2 regions of the Dorea sp. 210702-DFI.3.17 genome follow, and region 1 is predicted to be linked to the other one. Evidence: riboswitches for the same ligand, from Rfam matches in the RefSeq annotation. Region 1 holds a riboswitch; the other holds the start of a gene.
The links. A riboswitch is a leader RNA that binds a small molecule or an ion and turns the genes downstream of it on or off. The one in region 1 is predicted to bind cobalamin.

Region 2: another riboswitch for cobalamin. It lies ahead of LI149_RS08940 (sirohydrochlorin cobaltochelatase); the one in region 1 lies ahead of LI149_RS05105 (uroporphyrinogen decarboxylase family protein).

Annotation. Positions count from the first base shown of each region.
Region 1 covers NZ_JAJCNB010000005.1:15,074-19,489, forward strand. The annotation lists gene LI149_RS05095 (AEC family transporter) at 1-512, shown strand, start outside; gene LI149_RS05100 (uroporphyrinogen decarboxylase family protein) at 532-1,617, shown strand; cobalamin riboswitch at 1,987-2,174, shown strand; gene LI149_RS05105 (uroporphyrinogen decarboxylase family protein) at 2,244-3,362, shown strand; gene LI149_RS05110 (dicarboxylate/amino acid:cation symporter) at 3,564-4,416, shown strand, end outside.
Region 2 covers NZ_JAJCNB010000015.1:27,933-32,348, reverse strand. The annotation lists gene LI149_RS08945 (hypothetical protein) at 15-560, opposite strand; gene LI149_RS08940 (sirohydrochlorin cobaltochelatase) at 624-1,829, opposite strand; cobalamin riboswitch at 2,036-2,249, opposite strand; gene LI149_RS08935 (PolC-type DNA polymerase III) at 2,351-3,049, opposite strand; gene LI149_RS08930 (hypothetical protein) at 3,051-3,218, opposite strand; gene LI149_RS08925 (nitroreductase) at 3,491-4,009, shown strand; gene LI149_RS08920 (dicarboxylate/amino acid:cation symporter) at 4,125-4,416, opposite strand, start outside.

The sequences.
Region 1 (4,416 bases):
CTATGGCGAATTTCCTGCTCTGGTCACATGGCGTAATTGTAATGTCTGGAAAAAGTGATATCAAATCTTTGAAAAAAGTATTTACATCACCGACAATTATTTCTATTATCCTTGGTATTATCTGCTTTGTTGCACAAATCCGTGTTCCTCAGATTGTTGAAGAACCAATGGAAATGATTGCAAACATGAACACACCTATGGCGATGATGGTAGCAGGAATCAATATTGCTCAGGCAGATTTGAAACAAGTATTTTGTCATTACAGATTATATTGCTTAAGCTTTGTAAAGCTGATTGTAATGCCATTTGCATTGGTAGGAGTCTTTTATTTTATTCCAGTTTCACAGCTCGTAAAGACTATTGTGATACTGGCAACAGCGTGTCCGGCAGGAGTGACGGGAAGCTTATTTGCACTTCGCTATGAAAAAGACTCCGTATATGCAGCAGAAATATTTGCTATGACAACGATTGTATCAATTGTAACAGTACCATTTTCTATGTTGTTCTGTTAGAAGAAAGAGGTAAGAAAAGATGGAATTAGTAAAACTTGAGATGACGCCAAAAGAGAGGAAGATAGCTTACGCAAGAGGAGAAGAGGTGGACCGTATTCCGACGTCTTTAAGTGCAGGAGAGACAGCTCCTCCGTTATATGGGATTTCCATTCGTGATTATTATTTTTCAGCAGATGCCATGGTGGAAGTAGAAAGCCATCTGGCAGAAGATTTTCAGGCGGATAATATGGGGATGGGACTGGGACTTCGGACGCTGGTAGAAGCACTCGGAACAAAGCTCGAGTATCCGGAGCACAGCGTGTCTTATATTGAAAAGCCGGCACTGGAAACCTTTGATGACCTGGATCATATGGAGCTTATTAATGTTGAAAAAGATGGAAGATTTCCTATCATAATAGAAGCATTTGAAAGACTTCAGGAAAAATATGGAAAAGAACGCGGAATTGGTAGTGGACTTGCAGGACCATTTACAACAGCTGCAAGTTTGATTGGAACTGAAACATTCTTAAAGGGTACGGTCAAACATAAAGAACAGGTCCACAAATTATTGCAGTATAGTACAGACTGTGTTGTAAAATGTTGTGAAGATCTTCATCGTAAACTAGGAATTGGGTTTACACTTTCTGAACCAATGGGCTCCAGAGATTTACTTAGTAAACGACAGTTTAAAGAATTTTTTGTCCCTTATATCAAACAGGCAGTAGAGCGTATGAATAAATTTCAGGGTTCAACTGGAATTCATATCTGTGGACATACCAGGGATCGATGGGAAGAAGTTATTGGTACAGGAATCAGTGGATTTTGGGTAGATAACTGTGAGAGTATTCAGGAATTGAAGGAATACTATGGCGATAAGGTTGCAATCAGTGGAAATGTGCCACCTGTAGATGTATTGAAAAATGGAACATTTGAAGAAATTGACCAGGCAATTAAGAAATGTATTATTGAAGCTGGAGACAATCCGAGAGGATATAATCTCTGTCCTGGATGTACCACTCCGGTAGATACGACGAAGGAAAACATGATTGCATTTATGAATGCAGCTGCAAAGTATGGACGTGGTGCAAGAAAAGGTTATATGCCAAGAGGTATTACAGAGTTATAATCAGCCGTGTTGAATATTATCAGCTGGGAGATGATTCCCACCTCTATAGGGACGCCACTGAAAAACAAGCTGGTATTAGTGGTGGGAGTCAATCCCCCAGCTGATATGACCTCCGGCAGGGCGCACATTGTCCGGTGGACAATGGTTTTGCGCCGACCGAAACGGAGTGTAGACTTGCAGAGGTGAGCAGTAGAAGTATGTCATGCAGTTGCATGACGCGCACCTCGCATCAAGAATGCCGAGGCATTCTTGAACAGATGTGGGTTGATTCTATAATATAAAACTAAAAATTCCTTATAGATTACAATAATAATAAAGCGCATATATGGAAACAAGCTATTTGCTGGCGAGAGTAGAATGGGTTAAAATTAATTATGTAGAGTGCATAGTGATGATTATAATTCATTGAAAAGGGAATCCAGTGAGAATCTGGAACAGCCTATTCTACTGTGAAGCGGACGATGGTCTGGAAAATCACTCTGGCTAAGATGCAAGGGGAAGATATGATCAAAGGATGATGCAAAGTCAGGAGACCTGCTATGTATATGTATGGGATTCCGGTAGGGGAAGAACAGCGGTTACGCTGTTTTTACTCTGCCTTTTTTAATATAATAAGGGAGGAAGTTATGGATTATACGGAATTAAAGAAATTAATGGGTGAGCAGAAGGTTGAGATGACTGCAGCAGAGCGTATCAAGGCCTACAACGAGGGAAAAGAGGTAGATCATATCCCGTATACGTTACAGGCGCCTGATCCGGCTATGGCAGATATTTTTGGATTTACAACATCACAATTTGCGAAAGACTTTGAAGTGAAAAGCGAAGTAATCAGACGAAGAAAAGAAGAATTTGGTCTGGATAGCTTTAATGTTGGATTAGGTCTTCGCACAATTGGCGTTGCGCTTGGTTCAAAGTTAGGGGTTCCTGAACATGGAATTGATTATATTGAACATCATGTGTTGCAGGATTATGCGGATTTCGACAAATTGGAAGTGACAGATCCTTATAAAAATCCAGTTCTTGCACCGATTTTGGAAAATGCCAAGAGATTGAAAGAACGTTTCCCGGATGTTAGTATGACAACGAGTGTGGCAGGTCCGATTTCAACAGCTATAGCAGTCAGGCCAGTTGAAAAGGTTCTTCGCGACACGAGAAAGAATCCGGAAATGCTTCACAAATTGCTTGATTTAACAGTTGTCTGTTCTTTAAAATGGTTTGAAGCATTTTATCATGAGTTCGGATCAGTTGGAACCAATTTTTCTGATCCGGTAACTTGTATGGATGTAATTAGTAAGAAGCAATTTGATGAATTTTCGCTTCCTTATATTAAAAAACTGATTGATGGAACAGAGAAAATTATGGGATCAAGACCGGGAGCTCATATTTGTGGTAAGACAAGCCCTATTTGGAGTGATCTTGCAGATGCAGGTCTATTTTCATTCAGTATCGATAATTGCGAGGATTTGGAGGTTGCTAAGCGTGAGGTGGGGGACCGGATGCGCTTTGCCGGAAATGTTCCGCCGATCGAAGTGATGAAAGATGGATCGATTGATGATGTCATTGAGGCATGTAAAGACTGCTTGAGAAAATGTGGAGATAATCCCAAAGGTTACATTTTGAATACAGGATGTCAGCTCCCGATTGGTACACCGAAGAGAAATGTTGAGGCATTCATCTATGCGGCAAGAAAATACGGTCGTGGTGCGCAGTTAGGAAAGCTTCCGAGAGGCATTCTGGAAGATTAAAATATGCAAAAATGATATTTTGAAGCAAAAAAGATATCGAAAATGCATAATTTTCCACATGAACTTGCAAAAAACTGGTTGATGAATCAGAATAAGGTATGATATAATTTTATAACAGAGAAAAGGCATTGTCTTATGACAGTGCTTTTTTGGGGTAAAATATAACGGGGAAATAAAATCAAGTAAAGAGAGGTTAAAATCATGAAACAAAAGAAAAAAATGTCTTTGGCAATGCAGATTTTTATCGCATTGATTCTTGCAATTGTAGTAGGACTTCTGATGCAGAGTCATGCAGAATTTGCAGAGAGTTACATTAAGCCGTTTGGAACAATTTTCCTGAACCTTGTAAAGTTCATCGTAGTTCCAATCGTATTATTCTCCATTATGTGTGGGATTATCTCCATGCAGGATATTAAAAAAGTAGGAGCAATTGGTTTGAAGACCGTTGTATACTATATGTGTACAACCGCATTTGCAATCACATTTGGATTGATTGGAGGAAATCTGTTCAAAGGAATGTTCCCGGTCGTTGCAACAACAGACTTGACTTATGAAGCAGCAGAGTCGGTATCATTTATGGATACAATTGTGAATATTTTCCCATCCAATTTTATTGCACCGATGTCTGAGTCCAATATGCTTCAGGTAATTGTGATGTCAGTATTGTTCGGATTTGCGATTATTCTGATTGGACCGGAGAAAAATCCACGTTTGATTCAGGGGTGTAATGATCTGAATGATATGTTTATGAAATGTATGGAGATGATCTTAAGATTATCTCCAATCGGAGTATTCTGTCTGTTGTGCCCGGTTATTGCAGTAAATGGTCCGATGATCATCGGTTCACTGGCAATGGTGCTTTTAGCAGCGTATGTCTGCTACATTATACATGCAGTTGTTGTATATTCATTAGCAGTAAAGACAATGGGCGGTATGAGTCCGATCGCATTCTTTAAAGGAATGCTTCCGGCAATGATGTTTGCATTTTCCAGTGCTTCTTCCGTAGGAACACTTCCAATCAATATGGAGTGTGTAGAGAACATGGGAGCATCAA
Region 2 (4,416 bases), on a different contig from region 1:
CAAAATAAAGATTATTACTGTACCAATTCCGGATTGGACACACTGACTTTATGGTCATACCATTTACCCTTTGTTCCAATCAATGCCAGATCAAATTCATCGTCCAGTGTCGGTACCGGTACGTCAAAGGAATATACTTCCTTTGGCGCGGAACCATCAGAATAAGTAATCTCTGTTGTCTCTGACGGATCAATCAGATCTGCCCCGTCTTTCTGTGCATCTTCTGCTGAGCCTAAGAATAACTGTACGATATTTTTAGAATTCAATGTAATATGTACTGTCATCTTACCATCTTTAACAGTCAGCGTTGCTTTTCCGTCATTATAGTCCGGATTCTCGTGGAACATACCGCTGTCTGTATTAAAATCTACCTTATAAGTTCCATCTTCCAGCTCAGGCTCCTTCGCATCTTTGCTGTCAGTCTTTGCTTCTGACGCATCATCTTTGGAAGCTTCTGTTTTTGTGTCATCTTTCTTATCCGTATTACTTCCGCATCCGGCAAGCATTGTCATTGCCATACTGGCGGAAAGTAATAAAACTAATAATTTCTTTTTTAACATGTCCATTCTCTCTTTTCTAATTATTTTTCTTTATAATTGTACTCTGAAAATCTGACCTGTCAACTATTTAGCTTCAATTGCAGCTTTTGTATGTGCTACATAAATCTGCTGAATTGCATCAATCTCTCCAAGACCTGCAATCTGTGATTCTACACTGTCAAATGCTTTTGACGCTTCAAACTGGCTCTTCCATGAATCATCATCGTCTCCTGCCATATCATTGTTCGCATGATCTCCTGCAACAACCATCAGTGGACGAAGGATTACTTTCTTATATCCGGCCTCTTTGATTTTCTCAATGACTGCCTGACACTCTGTATCTTCCGGCTCACCTTCTACAGTTCCGATAAATACATTCTTATATCCAAGCTGCTCAATCTGTGTCTGCATCTGATCATAACTTACATTTGCAACGTGTGAAGTTCCATGTCCCATGAATACAAATGCGGTTCCATCTTCGGCTGCTGCATCAATGCTGTCATAGTTTGCTGTCTTAACTGCTTCGTCTGTGATTGCTTTTGCAACTGCTTCTTTGTCTGCATTGATAACTGTTGCATCTGCTCCAACTTCGCCGAGAAGAGGCTCAGCAATCTTTACAGATTCAAATTTATCTTTATATTTTTCCACTGTCTCTGATAACTCATCATACTCTGCGCCATGCATCAGATGTGTCGGCTGAACAACAAGGTTTTTAACTCCATTGTCTACTGCACGCTCCAGCGCCTGCTCCATGTTGTCGATCTTCTCATCATCACGGGCCTGTACGTGATTGATGATGATCTGAGCTGTAAATGCTCTTCTTACTGACCAGTCTGGATTAGCAGCCTGAAGTGCTTTCTCAATTCCACCGATATCTTTTGTACGGCTGTCATTGAATGATGTACCAAAACTTACAACAAGAAGTTCATTCTCACCAATCTCGTCCTGATTTAACGGATCATCTTTCGAAGCGTCACCTGTATCTCTTCCGAAGTAATCAGGATCTGCGTTTTCACCTTCTACTAATTCTTTTTGGGCATCTGTTAATGCGTCCCAGGCTTCCTTAGCTTCTTTGCACTGTTCATCTGTCTTGTCAGTTCTCTCCTGAACATAGATATCATCAATCAGTTTTGCCACCTTGTCTGCTGCCACCTGATCGCTGTCCTCCTTCGTATCCTCTGTCTTTGCATCACTCTTTGCGTCAGAACTTCCTGAATTTCCTCCACATCCTGCAAGCAGAGACATACTCATAGCTGCAGTAAGTAATACGACTACCAATTTTTTCTTCATCTTTCCATCCTCCATTTTTTTCTAAGATACAAAATAATTTTTCCGGAGGTTTCTTATTACATAGAAATTCATATAATAAAAAATCCCTGCCATTAAAAAATGAACAGAGAGTACGCAAAACAAACTATTGACGAAATTATCTTCCTTCCGTCAAATAGCCTTTCTATGTATTTCGTACTGCCAGTTCCTCGTGGCCTGAACAAATATGTTCCTGTACTGTGAAAGGCAGGTATCCCGGCTTATTGCTCAGGCGCTCTAAAATCAGCCTTCCCGGTCTCCCAGTGGCATGTAGGATTCAAAGCTCGCAAAATACGGTGACGAGTTCGTACAGGATTCACACCTGTTTCCCTTTTCATCAGCCAGATAAATAACTTTTTATAATATCTTTCTCTGACTGACACCTCACACATTTTTTATTCTTTTGTATCTTTAACTATTACTTTTACAATCTAACACATCTGATAATTACTGTCAATACATCAGCCTGTCAGACTGTATTCCATATTGGTTTCTCACTTCCATTACGGCCGGGATAAAATCCGGTCGATTTCTCTGGAAGCCTCACTCTTTGTCAGTGTATGTATGTCCATTTCTATAGAAATATTCTTCTGTTGCATAAGCCTTGTGAGAAATGCGATCTGTTTTGCGGTTATCGGTTCTTTTTTCTTCACCTTATATGCCAAGGGCTGTGGTTTAAAAACCTTCGGTTCCTTTTCCTCATAAAAATGCGCCATAGACTGATACAGTTTTGCGGTTGCCAGAGCATCATGATATGCCCGGTGCGCCGCCACATTTTCGATATGATAGTATTCGCAGAGTGCGCCAAGCTTTCTGGATGGAAGGTCTGCGTGAACAACTTTGGCAATCTTAAGTGTATCAATTCCCATATGATCATAAGTGTAACCAAGTTCTTTTGCTTTTGTCTTCACAAAGCTGAAGTCGAACTGCACATTATGTCCGATCAGCGTATCCTGTTCGCAGAATTCAAGGAACTCCGGCAATACTTCGCCGCAGTTCCCTGCTCCTTCTACCATATCATTTGTAATTCCGGTCAGTTGCGTAATCATCGGAGGTATCCCGGCCTCCGGTTCAATAAAACGAATAAAACGGTCAACAACTTTTCCTTCCCGTACTTTCAATGCACCAATCTCAATAATCTCATTGTGCTCCGGGCTAAGTCCAGTCGTCTCTATGTCAAATGCAACATATGATTTTAACATCTTACTTGTCCGTCTCTTTCTCATCCATTGCTCTTACTTTGTCATTTGCATACAATACGCCGCGCATACAGCCATTGCCTTTCACATCTGGATAACCTTCCTCATTATAACAGACTGTAATCACACAGCCATTGCGACAACCAGTACAAGTAAATTTCAAATCTGACATTTTCTCTTCCTCCCCCGCGCCTTTGCGGACTGATGCATGATTCATTTTTTCGCTACCCACGGATTTTTTTGTGCTATGCACTTCTTCAATCCTTAATATTACTAGTATAACATTTTGTTCATTTCTTAACAATGTACATATCTACCCATTTTGTCTATATTTACAAATTATTTTTCGTATTTTTATCTAAAATAGACAATGATTTTTCTTGTTTTTAATATTATACTGTACTTTAGATAAAAAGGTTAATTATTTTAAAAGGAGAGGTAATCATGAACGAAGTATTGAATAACATTTATACTCGAAGATCTATTCGTAAATTCAAAGAGCAGGACGTTCCAAAGGATCTCGTAGATGAGATTGTCAAAGCAGGAACTTACGCTCCAAGCGGCAAGAACTTACAGACATACCGATTCTATGTAATGCAGAATGCAGATTCTATCAAGAGTCTTCAGGATGTTGTAGCAAAGGGAATGGAGAACCCTGCTTACACATTGTACGGAGCAAAGACAATTGTACTTGTTGCATGTGAGAAAGAAGCTGTCAACGGAGTCAGCGACTGCTCATGCGCGATTGAAAATATGCTTCTTGCAGCACACTCACTTGGACTTGGTGCATGCTGGATCAACCAGTTAAAATACTGTGGAGACAAAGCAGAAGTTGCTGATTACCTGGAAGGTCTTGGAATTGACAAAGACATGCAGGTTGTCGGAATGGTAGGAATGGGATATCCTGATGAAGAGCGCGAGGCTGCTAAGAGACAGGATGATCTTGTTACATATTTAAATTAGTTTTTAGTTTCTTTGCATATAGAAATGGAGAGTGGTTTTGTTCCACTCTCCATTTTCTTATTCTCATACCATTGATATGTTTTCATTTTCTAAAATTCAAGAATGCCTCAACAATCTATAATTCCACAGATATGTTCTGCTTTTCTATTCCATGTTTTTCGGCATAACCGGTCAGGAATAATGTCAACGCTCCGTCTCCTGTTACATTGCAGGCTGTTCCGAAGCTATCCTGAAGTGCGAAGATTGCAAGCATCAATGCTGTACCGTCATCGCCAAATCCAAGAACGCCTGTAATGAGTCCCAATGATGCCATTACCGTTCCTCCTGGAACTCCAGGGGCTCCAATGGCGAAAATCGCAAGCAGGACGCAGAACAGTACCAATGTCTGAATATCTGGTAATGTACCA